Regions from separate parts of the Virgibacillus kekensis genome, predicted to be linked through region 1. Evidence: riboswitches for the same ligand, from Rfam matches in the RefSeq annotation. Region 1 holds a riboswitch; each other region holds the start of a gene.
What was found. A riboswitch is a leader RNA that binds a small molecule or an ion and turns the genes downstream of it on or off. The one in region 1 is predicted to bind thiamine pyrophosphate.
Positions count from the first base shown of each region.

Region 2: linked by a shared signal. The riboswitch ahead of thiT (energy-coupled thiamine transporter ThiT) and the one ahead of tenA (thiaminase II) in region 1 are both predicted to bind thiamine pyrophosphate.
Region 3: linked by a shared signal. The riboswitch ahead of ACFO3D_RS06740 (lipoate--protein ligase family protein) and the one ahead of tenA (thiaminase II) in region 1 are both predicted to bind thiamine pyrophosphate.

Region 1 is NZ_JBHSFU010000004.1:928,606-932,810, reverse strand. It holds gene ACFO3D_RS08705 (GNAT family N-acetyltransferase) at 1-483, shown strand, start outside; gene ACFO3D_RS08700 (D-glycero-alpha-D-manno-heptose-1,7-bisphosphate 7-phosphatase) at 495-1,037, shown strand; gene ACFO3D_RS08695 (CDGSH iron-sulfur domain-containing protein) at 1,117-1,320, shown strand; TPP riboswitch at 1,390-1,505, shown strand; partial or broken gene thiW (energy coupling factor transporter S component ThiW) at 1,690-2,179, shown strand; TPP riboswitch at 2,180-2,285, shown strand; gene tenA (thiaminase II) at 2,351-3,034, shown strand; gene thiD (bifunctional hydroxymethylpyrimidine kinase/phosphomethylpyrimidine kinase) at 3,031-3,837, shown strand; gene thiM (hydroxyethylthiazole kinase) at 3,834-4,205, shown strand, end outside.
Region 2 is NZ_JBHSFU010000003.1:43,166-47,370, forward strand. It holds gene ACFO3D_RS01575 (M3 family oligoendopeptidase) at 1-1,621, shown strand, start outside; TPP riboswitch at 1,695-1,800, shown strand; gene thiT (energy-coupled thiamine transporter ThiT) at 1,924-2,499, shown strand; gene ACFO3D_RS01585 (hypothetical protein) at 3,030-3,167, shown strand; gene ACFO3D_RS01590 (hypothetical protein) at 3,265-4,205, shown strand, end outside.
Region 3 is NZ_JBHSFU010000004.1:502,234-506,438, forward strand. It holds gene ACFO3D_RS06735 (YrrS family protein) at 13-711, opposite strand; TPP riboswitch at 1,243-1,348, shown strand; gene ACFO3D_RS06740 (lipoate--protein ligase family protein) at 1,439-2,263, shown strand; gene lipA (lipoyl synthase) at 2,266-3,210, shown strand; gene ACFO3D_RS06750 (acetoacetate decarboxylase family protein) at 3,782-4,205, opposite strand, start outside.

The DNA of each region.
Region 1 (4,205 bases):
TTTATGCAGGATACTGAAACGATGAAATACATAACACCAACCCCTGTGAAATCTGAGCGAGCTATGAAGGAAGAGGTTCAGCGTCAATTGGAGAAGTACGAGCTTCAAAAAGAAATCCCATGGGTGATTCTGAATAAGGAAAACGGCGAACTCATCGGTAAGTTCAGCTATCACAAACTCCACATGTGGCACCGGAAAGCTGAAATGGGGGTTGTTATCCGTAAAGAATACCAACGCTCAGGCGTCATGACGGAAATTATGCCGGAAGTATTACGGTTTGGCTTTCAAACGCTTAACCTTAACCGGATTGTCGGTGATATTTTTGCTGAAAACCGAGGTTCAGAGCGGCTGCTCGAAAAACACGGGTTCATAAAAGAGGGCGTATTAAGGCAAACTGATTTTGACGGGGAGAGATATCATGATACGGTCGTCTTCTCCCTTCTCAAGCCCGAATACGAGGGACAACGAATCGAATTGAAATAGAAGGTGACATGATGAACAGGGGTATGTTTCTGGATCGGGACGGCGTTATCAATGAAGTCCTAAGCAAACGAGTTAAATTTGTTAATAAACCGAATGATTTTTACCTCCTTGAAGGCGTCGGGGAGGCAGTAAAACAGTTCAACGACCTGGGTTTCAGGGTATTCGTTGTAACCAACCAGGGTGGAATTGGACTTGGCTATATGAAAGAGACTGCACTCGCCGAGGTTCACAAGAAAATGCGGTCGGAGCTTGAAACGTTTGAGGCGCGGATCGATGATATTGCCTACTGCCCGCACAAGCCGCATGCTAACTGTGCTTGCCGTAAGCCTAAACCTCAGCTGATCTTTGACCTGGCTGAAAAACATAACGTTGACCTTGCGGAGAGTTTTATGGTAGGTGACAGGCAGCCCGATATTGAAGCTGGAAAGGAAGCGGGTACAAAGACAGTGCTCGTAGGGAGTCGCGAGGGCGACCAGGTCAACGCCGATTATTCTTTTAAGGATCTCAGAGAATTTGCTGAATGGCTTACGAATAACGAGAAGGCAGGAGATTAATCCCTAGGCAAGCAAAAAAGGATTTTTTCCCTAGTTGGAGAATACTATATACCAATAGTAGAAAATTAGGGGGGATTTCATGAGTGGCAAAGGTAAAATTAAAGTGAACGATAACGGACCATTGCTTGTGACAGGAGACGTGGAACTGATCGATGCGGAAGGAAATGTCTTTGAAACGAAAAAAGCATTCTCCATATGCCGCTGTGGGCAGTCGTCCAACAAACCGTTTTGCGATGGTACACATAAGAAAATTGGGTTTGAAAGTGAAGTAATTGCAAAATAGATGATGTGTTTCATGACAAACGGATTTTAATTTGTTATCCTAAGGAAGAACAACTCAATATTTTCAATAAATTACTACTAGGGGTGCCCAAAGAACGAGGGCTGAGAGGGAAGCACGAACAGTTTCCCGACTCTTACGGACCTGATCTGGTTAATACCAGCGGAGGGAAGTAGTCTGATGATGAGCTTATTTTCAGCTATTTCGAGCCAGGTCCATAAACGGATCTGGCTTTTTTGATTTAGGTGCTGGGGCTATGGATTTCTAAAATACCGAATAAGCTTCGTCCAGTTCCAACGCTTAGTAGAATTCCCTCTTCGTGTTTTTTATCTCACACAGATCAGTACACCCTTTAATGAAAGGAGGGTCATATTGAATCGGACGCGGCTTTTAACGACGATGTCTGTTTTTGTGGCGATTGGTACATTAGGAGCACAATTACTCTGGTTCCCAGCAGGGGTCGCCAAGGCGTATCCCGTCCAGCATGCGGTTAATGTTATGGCTGCAGTGACACTCGGACCAGGTCCGGCGGTTATGATTGCATTTATGATTGGTTTGCTGCGCAATATGCTTGGGCTTGGTACGCTGCTGGCGTTTCCCGGTGGCATGATCGGTGCATTTTTAGGGTTATCTATTTCGAAAGACTGGTAAAAAAGGAATGGCAGCGCTTGGTGAAGCAATTGGTACCGGTATAATCGGAGCACTTTTTGCTGTGCCCTTTGCAAAAATACTTATGGGAAGCTCTGTCGGAGCATTATTTTTTATCCCATCGTTTCTGGTCAGCAGTGTTACAGGGGCATTGATAGGCTGGCTGGTTGTTTCGAAAATTGAGCAGAGAAATATATTACAAAATAGCATATAGGAAAACTACTAGGGGCGCTGTAATGGCTGAGAAAAGGATGATATTCCTTAGTCCCTTTGAACCTGATCTGGATAATGCCAGCGCAGGAAAGTAGTCGGAGCGTTACTATACCCTCTATTAATCTACTTTTATTCTCCCTAGTAGCTTCCTGTATCAAACAGGAGGAATAATATGACATTCACACAAACTTTACGAGAAGAAAATCAGGATATATTTCATGCGATATTTGACCATCCATTTGTTGATGGTATTGGAAAAGGGGAGGTTCCTGCTGAGTCAATTAAACATTATATTAAAGCAGACTTTGAATATCTTAATGCGTTCATGCGTGTTTATGGGATTGCCCTTGCGAAGTCGCAAAACAGGGACGATATTAACTTTTTCCATGAAAAAATCCAATTTATTTTGAACAGTGAGATTCACCCGCATCACAATTTTTGTGACTATGTAGGAGTGGATTATGAAGGGCTTCAAGGTTATCCTCTCCCGCCATCAGCTGATCATTACATCAAACATATGATGCATCACGCGCAAACAGGCGGTCTTGGCGAGATTTTAAGTGCTCTGTTACCTTGTCCGTGGACCTATCTGGAAATTGGCCGGGAGTTAATGAGTACGTTTAATCCAACAAGCGACCATCCTTTCTACCCGTGGATCAGTTTCTATGCGGATGAACGAACTGCAGCCACGACTTTGGAAATGCGCGAGCGTCTGGATGCTATTGCAGCGGATTCATCTAAACATGAACAGTTAAAAATGAAAGATGCATTCCGAAAAAGCTGTCAGCTGGAATTGGCATTCTGGGAAATGGCGTATACATGTGAAGAGTGGCCTGAGTCGGTGGTCAGCCGATGAGAAATATCCCATGTGCACTGACAATTGCCGGAACTGATCCTAGTGGCGGGGCAGGAATTCATGCGGATTTGAAGACCTTTCAGGAATTAAAAACATACGGGATGTCGGTCATTACCTCTGTGGTTGCACAAAATACCACTGGTGTTCAGGCCGTTCATCATATTCCTGTCAATATGATTGAACAACAGCTCGATTCCGTTATATCGGATATGCCGCTTCATGCATTCAAAACGGGCATGATTCCAACCATTGAGATAATGGAAATGCTTGCTGGAAAAGTATCTGAATTGGATGTTCCATACGTGATGGACCCTGTTATGGTCGCCACAAGTGGAGACCCATTAATTGCAGAGGATGCCCGTACTTACTTGCGTGACCATCTTTTGCCGATGACATCCTTGGTAACACCGAATATTTCGGAAGCGGAAGAAATCACAGGAGAAAAAATCGAAACACTTGAGGATATGAGATGTGCTGCTGCTTTAATTGTCCACGAGTTCGGTGCAGGTGCTGCATTGATTAAAGGCGGACATCTTAAAGGGGATGCAATTGATTTTTTATATGACGGCGAAAGCATCCATTCATTTTCTTCAGAACGTATTGAAACAACGAATACACATGGCACCGGCTGCACTTATTCAGCGGCAATTACAGCGTATTTGAGCCAGGGATATTCTTTAGGGGACGCAGTTAAACAAGCAAAAGACTTTGTGACGGCTGCAATCCGCCATTCATTTTCGATTGGCAAGGGAAACGGACCAACCAATCATTGGGCACATCGTAGCGAAGGAGTGGAACAATGAATAAATCGATTATTAACAAAGTAAGAGAAACAAGTCCATTGATCCACCATTTGACTAATCAGGTCGTCATGAATTTTACGGCAAATGGTTTATTATCATTTGGCGGAATACCTGTTATGGCAAAATCTGAGGAGGAAGCCAGTGACATGGCAACCCTGGCTGACGGTGTGTTGCTGAACATTGGAACAATAACGAAGCAGGAAATCCCTGCGATGATTAAAGCTGGAAAAGCTGCAAACGAGAAGGGGATTCCCGTAGTAGTGGACCCGGTTGGTGTAGCGGCAACACCTTTTAGGACAGCAGTTATGAAAAAAATATTAAGCGAGGTTCATCCAACGATCATCAAAGGGAATGCTGGGGAGCTTGCA
Region 2 (4,205 bases), on a different contig from region 1:
TAAGCTGGTATCGATTGTGGAACAGTTTGAGGATGTAAGGAAAAAGATGCGGGAGGCTTCTGCATTTATCAGCTGTCTTAGCGCCCAGGATGTAAAAGATAAGGAAGCAAGCTTACTTGTTGGGAAAAGAAGTGAAATATCAGCAGAAATGAATGCTGTTAAAACACTACTGGATCAAAAGATTAGCATAATTAACGATTCGACATGGAAAGAACTTCTCCGAAACCCTGCTTTAAAGGAATTGGAATTTGTTCTTAATGAATATAGAGAAAAAGCAAAAGAACTTTTGCCGTCCGAACAGGAGATGCTGATCAATGATCTGGCGGTTGATGGCTATCATGGATGGAGTCAGATGTATGACACGATAGTTGGGAATATGGAAGTGGAAATCGATGAAAATGGCGAGCAGAAATCATATTCAGTTGGTCAAGCGTCAAATAAAATGAGCAGCCCTGATCGCTCTGTTCGTAAGCATGTGTTCGAACAATTAAACCAAGCATGGGGCAGCAATGCTGATTTGTTTGGTCAGACATTGAATCACTTGGCAGGGTTCAGACTGCAGAAATATAAACATCGTAACTGGCAGCATGTATTAAAGGAACCACTGGCCATTAACCGGATGAAAAAAGAGACACTTGATGCAATGTGGGAAGCTATCAATAAAAACAAGCATCACTTTGTTAAGTTTTTGCAGAAAAAGGCGGATTTACTGGGATTGGAAAAGTTGAGTATATACGATATTGGGGCACCTGTATCCAAGTCAGTGAAAACCTCAAGTTACACAGAGGGGGCGAATTTTATCGTTGATCAGTTTGGTGAATTCAGTCCCAAAATGGCCGATTTTGCGCGCATTGCATTTGAAAACCGCTGGATTGAGGCGGAAGACCGGGCAGGAAAGCGTCCAGGTGGTTTTTGTACAAGTTTCCCTCAAAGTGAACAGACTCGGATTTTCATGACCTATTCAGGAACCTCATCTAATATAGCAACACTCGCGCATGAACTGGGACATGGTTTTCACCAGTATGTAATGAATGATTTAAATGGACTTAATCAGGGGTACGCGATGAACGTGGCAGAAACAGCATCGACCTTTGCTGAGATGATTGTTGCGGATGCGTCTGTAAGAAACGCAAAGAATAAAGAAGAAAAACTGGCATTGCTTGAGGATAAGATCCAGCGTAGTGTTGCATTTTTTATGAATATCCATGCAAGATTTATATTTGAACAGCGCTTTTATGAGGAACGGAAACAGGGAATGGTATCGGTTGACCGGATGAATGAACTGATGGTCGAAGCACAGAAAGAAGCCTACTGTGATTCGCTTGATGAATATGACCCGCATTTCTGGGCATCCAAATTGCATTTCCATATTACCGGGGTTCCGTTTTATAACTTTCCATATACATTCGGATATTTATTCAGCCTTGGTATCTATGCACATGCACAAGAATTGGGCGGAGGATTTGAGGATGACTATATTGCACTTCTCCGCGACACCGGCCGTATGACGGTGGAGAGTCTGGCGAAAAAACATTTGAATGTTGATTTGACTCAACCGGAATTCTGGGAGAATGCAATTCAGCTTTGTGTTCGGGATGTAGAGGAATTTATGGCACTGTAAAATAAACTTCAGTACTGTTGTTATATTCAGAATGGTACGTTATAATTAGTATAGCGAAAAAAGCAGAATAGTAGAAGCCTACAGGGGGAGCCATTTGGCTGAGAGTGAACATAGTTATTTGTTCTTACCCTTTGAACCTGTTAGTTAGTACTAACGTAGGGATGGTGGCTTTTTTGATGGATTTTTTTAGGCAATGTGAGCGGATTTCCCCATCAGGAAGCTTCCCCTTGGCATTGCTTTTTTTGTGATCAAAAAAATTCCGCACGGCAGGGTGGTCTGCCGGCAAAGGGGGAGAGGTTTATATGCGTTCCAAACGTACGTTATTTTTGATTGAGGTGGCTATTTTTGCTGCTATGGCACTATTGCTCGATATTATACCATTTCTGAAGTTTGCAATTTGGCCACAAGGTGGTTCAGTATCCTTTGCAATGATTCCCATATTTATTGTTGCGTTCCGTTGGGGATTAAAAGGGGGACTTACAGCTGGTTTTCTGTTCGGAATGTTGCAGGTTGTGATGTCCGGACCGATCATTTTAACTCCTGTCCAGGGATTCCTCGACTATATCGTAGCATTTACTGTTATAGGTACGGCTGGAGTGTTTGCTAAGCCAGTTCAAAAAGCAATAAAGAATAGTAAACCGCTGCAAAGTTTCAGTTATATTACAATGGGTGTATTCATTGGTTCCGGGCTAAGATTTTTGGCGCACTTTATTGCGGGTATTGCCTTTTTCGGACACTATGCACCTGAAGGACAGCCGGTTTGGTTGTACTCACTGTTGTACAGCGGATCATATATGTTGCCTTCATTTATTTTAAGTGCAATACTCGTATTTCTGTTATTTTACAAACAGCCAAGAACGTTACTACAGGCTGCATAATTGAATATGGACTCCGCTCACAGAGAACAGCCCTGCTTATAACGAGGGCTGTTTTTTTTTCTGTTTTATTGAAGCCTTATTGAGCAGTTAATATAAACTGTGACATAACAGCGAGACTTCGCTCCGGAAATACACTACGCTTTCCGCGGGCAACGCTTCAACTTCCTCGGAAGAAGACCACTTCCTGCGGGATTTTCAGCTGTTGCTTTTCCCGCTGGAGTCTCCATGTATTTCCGTCGCTGGATTGAAATTGATTTATACTTATATCAACGCCAAACGCCTATTAGCGCAGGCAGAATGCGTAGACTCCTGGGGGAACAGCACGAGTCCGAAGACCCCGCAGCGACGTTCTTTCCGCGAGGAGGCTGAGGCCGTGCCCCCGGAAAGCGAAGGATTCTGACGTAGCGGTAGGTACGGCTGTTATGTCGCAGTTTATATCAATTGCTAGGTAAGCCACAAAGATTAAGTGACAACTTATATGATAAAATAGTACTATAATATTTCGAATGTTTAGAAGGGGAGGGTTATAAGTGAGGGAGCTTATCGGGGAATGCGGTTCATGCGGTAAGCCTATCTATTGTAAAGACGGTTTTTTTGACGGGGATCAAATAGATGGTAAACTGCTGTGCAATGAATGTAGTGATAATCGGGATACAGGTAGTAACTAACTAAGATAAAAATTATTTTAAGCGATATAGGAGTATAGCACCGCTTCTTTTCCCTGTGCATAGGCTATAGCACACGCTGGAAAGGAAGTGTTAAACAGTGGAGCTTACTGTATCGCACTGGTTGTATGGTTTATTTACACTGATTATTATATTAACTATGATTTTCAGAAAAGGGGTTGTGCTTCCATCCTTGCTCGGGACTTTTGTAATAGCTTGGGTATTCAAGGGAAGCTTGATTGACGGTTTTACTGCAATATTCAATGCTAACCTCGTAGCTGCAAAAGAATTATTCAGTATCTTTTTGATTATCACATTTATGATGGCATTACTTCATTCCTTACGTGACTTGGGAGCCGACCGCAGAATGATTCAGCCAATCCAGAAAATTATGGTCAACGGTCATGTTTCGTTCTTTGTGCTGGTGGCAGTTACGTATGTAATCTCACTGTTTTTCTGGCCTACCCCCGCGGTTCCATTAATATGTGCTCTTTTGGTCCCCGCAGCAATCAGGTCTGGACTGCCGGCGCTTACAGCTGCAGTAGCGGTGGCGTTGGCTGGTCAGGGTATGGCACTGTCATCTGATTATATTGTTCAGGTGGCACCTAGTCTATCGGCAAAATCAGCCGGAATTGACGTTGGCATGGTTACGGATAAGGCACTGATTCTTTCAGTTATAACCGGTGTAACTGCTATTGGTCTAGCATATTTATTTTACCGCAAGTCCATCCGGTCAAAGGACAGTGAACTTAATGAAATTGAACTACAGGCTATGCAGGCGGCAGATCAGTCAAAAAATAAATCGGTTGGCACTAATCTACCGCTGTGGAGCAAAGTATTTGCCATATTAGTACCAATTTCACTGTTGGCTGTCGTGGTATATATGATGTACACCAAGCTTTTATCAGGGCGAATGAGCGGTTTTGAAGGTGGTGACGGAGCTGCATTTATTGGTGGAGTAGCAGTAATTCTTCTGTTATTATCTTCGGTTGCCTTCGGACGGGAAAAAGCGCTCGATTATATCAGCAACCATATTACCGA
Region 3 (4,205 bases), 430 kb from region 1:
GCTTAACCCTATTTACCGGCTCTTTCGTTCAACACTCGTTACTTTCCACCCCTTCTGATCAACCCACTGGAGGTTAACAACGTACATCCAATCCTGGACACCGTCAGGGCTGACTTTGCCGACTGATTTGTGTGGTCCGCCGCCGTTTTCCAGTCGCCAAAGCGTCATGCTGTCGTCCAAACCGGTTGCCATTTTTATCGCTTTTACTTTTTCATTCCAATCGACTGTTCCTCTTTCGTAGCTGGACGTATGCTCACCGGTCTGGGAAGTGCCGATGGGTTTTCCAATCTGGGATTCGTTCGGACCGCTATCATCCTGCTGGGATTGATTGTCATCCTGGTTTTCCTGTGCGGTACTGCTATTTTCATCACGTTCGGTATCGTCGCCTTCTTCAACTTCCAATTGGTCAATCGCATCCTCGTTTTGCTCGGAGGATTCATCTTCATCTTGATTGCTGCTCTCTTCTTGTTTAGAACCTTTTGCTTCGGATTGCTGCTCGTTATTTTCATCTTCCGTGATTTTCATTTCTTCCTTATTAGGATCACTGTCAGACGCATCGTTGGTCTCGCCGTCTTTGGCAGTATCATTACCCCCAAATATAAGGTTTGCTCCGACAATTAATATGAGTGCAAAAACTAAAATTATAAGCGAGTTAAGGATGATATTTTTTTTGCTTCTTCGTTTGCGAAACATATCTGCTCTATTTCTCATGTTGATCTCCTTTCCAATCCAAAATAAAAACGAAATTGTCGTCTGAGAAAATTCCTGGTCTTGCAGATTTGATAGAAGGCATTAAAAGTTTCTCTAACAAAATCTATTCGATTTTATAAAAGTTTTTATGGGGTTCTAATTTACCATCCCTGTCAATCGCATCTTTTAAAAAACTTACACGGGAAATTATCATGGCTATAAATTGTCCCATCCAACCCTTCGAGAAAATCCGCCATCCAGATTTGAATGACCTGAATATATTTATTTTGATTTAAAATCCAATTTAAAGAAACTCTCCTAACTTAAAGGATTGAGTCAAGTATTTGTGAGAGTTTTTTAGACACTATTTATTTGGAGAATTCAGCCAAATAAAATAACATTGACATCAACCATTATCAAACGTAGGGATAGTGAGTAGCCACAAAATGAATCACCTGATAAAACAGATCTAATCGAAAGGAAACGGGAGAACCGTTCTCGCTTTACATTCCTGCTTTACCTCGTTAAAATAGTCATAGAAATTGCATGTTGATATAGCACTAGGGGAGCTATCATATAGCTGAGAAGAACTTACCTGTTCTGACCCTCATACCCGAACTATGGTAATGCTAGCGTGGGGAAGTGCCGTCGAATTTGTGTATTTTCATTAAACATCACGCAAATTTACTGCACTCCACTACAGGAATGCAGTTTTTTTGTACCACCAGAATATGGAGGTGAACACAATTTGAAGGAGACATGGGGATTTATTGATACAGGCTTTAATAGTGCGTCAGTTAATATGGCGCTCGATGAGAAATTGCTTGACTGGCACGGAGAGGGGAAAATACCTCCAACTTTACGGTTTTATGGTTGGTCGAAACCCAGTCTTTCTGTAGGACATTTTCAGAATGCTGAACGGGCGATTGATTTCTCCAACATGCAAAAGCATGAATGTGAATTCGTAAGACGGTTAACCGGTGGCAGTGCCGTATTGCATGATGATGAGCTGACTTATAGTATCGTCGTTTCAGAGGATAAGGACTATATTCCAACATCCATCCAGGCTGCCTATTATGTCTTATCAAAAGGTGTTCTGGAAGGTTATAAGCAGTTAGGTATTGAAGCAGATTATGCTACCCCGGAGAAAAAAGCGGAAAGAACGGATGTCTGTTTTGAAAAGCCTGCATTCTATGAAATGCTCGTAAATGGCAAAAAAGTTTCTGGAAACGCCCAGACGCGAAAACAAGGCGTGCTCCTGCAGCATGGATCGATTCCTATGAGTATGAATACAACTATGTTATTTGATTTGTTTAAGTTTCCAAATGAAAAAATAAGAGAAAAGAAGCGTAACACTTTTTCTGAAAAAGCAATTACCATAAATGAGATCACCAGGAAGCAGCATACATACGATGATTTAAAAGATGCATTTCAAAAAGGGTTCAAGGAAGAGCTAAATCTGGAATTCACTCCGCTTAAGCTTTCAGACAGTCAGTGGAGTGAGGTTTATGAATTAGCAAAATCAAAATATACCCAGGAAGAATGGAATTTATATCATCAAAGGAGTGTTTGACGGTGGCTAAACAAGAAGAATACATACGTAAACCAGAATGGCTTAAGACAAAAATTAATACCAACAAATCGTATAATGGTTTAAAAAAACTAATGCGCGAAAAGAAATTAAACACCGTTTGTGAGGAAGCACGTTGTCCAAATATCCATGAATGCTGGAGCGAAAGAAAAACTGCAACGTTTATGATTTTAGGCGACACATGTACAAGAGGCTGCCGGTTCTGCGCAGTAAAAACAGGACTTCCAAATGAACTTGACTGGGGCGAGCCTCAACGTGTTGCGGAGTCAGTAGGTATAATGGGCTTAAAGCATGCAGTAGTAACTGCGGTAGCCCGAGATGATTTAAACGACGGCGGTGCGGCAGTTTTCGCGGAAACAGTACGTGCTATCCGTCGCGAAAATCCTGGTGGCACAATTGAAATTTTACCATCTGATATGAAGGGCGATTACGAGAGCCTGCACACCTTGATGGATAGTGAACCGGATATTTTCAACCATAATATTGAAACAGTACGCCGGTTGACCAAAAAAGTTCGCGCCCGTGCCATGTATGACCGCTCGCTGCAATTACTGAAACGTGTCAAAGAAATTGCACCAAACACACCAACTAAATCGAGCATTATGGTTGGACTTGGTGAAACAAAAGAGGAAATTATTGAGGCTATGGATGACCTCCTGGCACATAATGTAGACATAATGACTATTGGACAATATCTGCAGCCAACAAAAAAGCACTTAAAGGTGGAAAGATATTACCATCCCGATGAGTTTGCCGAGCTAAAAGAAATTGCCTTAAAAAAAGGCTTCAAACATTGTGAATCCGGTCCGCTTGTCAGATCTTCCTATCACGCAGATGGGCAGGTCAGTCAAACCTCCGCACAACGCAGAATTAACTATATGAAGGAATACGAAAAGCATGAAAACAAGCAAGTAGATTCATCTTTTTAAAATGAACAAACCGGGGTAGTCACTTATGTGGCTACCCTTTTTTAAGCACGGGGACGGTTCCTGTTCTTCTTCGCATACTGGGACTGCTTATAAAATAAAATGCTATTCAATTTATCTTTGACGAAAATACCTTCTTGAGAAAATAAAAAGCCCTTCCCCCTAATAGGAAAGGACTTGAACACACTTCATCCGCTATACATCTCGCCTCTTATTTACGGAAAGTTCTTTAGCATTCCTATAAATTTGACACAGCGCTTCTAGCCGGTTCCCCGAAGCATCATTTAATCTATACCTCCGCCCCTCTGTCAGAGGATATTTTTTTATTGTATAATAATAAGTTTTCTCGCCAATGTTTTTTATAAGACCCTTATCTATCATGTTTAGAACCTAGCTTTAAAAATGAAGATTCGTTGAAGCAGAATCAATTTCTTTTAGGAAATGAGTAATCAACTGTCCAGCAGCAGCGGAGGTATAACGCTGTATATTCCTCGATATTTATTGGGCATCACGCCTCAGTGAAATATCGCTTTATACTGTTATATTGACTTTATAAATGGTAATAAATATAGATTTATCCGTCAGGTTCAATGGTTTCTAACAATCTTCCCCAACCATTTTCTTCAGTTGCGTAAAAGTCTCCTTTTACGACTCCGCCCCCTATAATATTTAAAGGCTTTAATAGATTTAATGGATCTGTACTGGATGCATTAATTTGAAGCTCCGCGTTATGTGTGTAAAATTTATCATGTAATACAAAATCCGGTGATGTGTCACGTTCGATAACTTCTTGCATCTGTATTCCACCGCTAGGCCTAGGAGTAGTACGTATATTTAAATGCGGAGTAGTTACAGGCTCATTAATACTATCCGTTTTATCTCTTATATTCGTTTTTATATCTACTATTACCTTTCCATCCTTTCTTGCAATCCCACGGTACTCCCCATTACTCTGATTCAGAGTTATCTCAGCATATTTCTTTGGGTATCCCCATAAA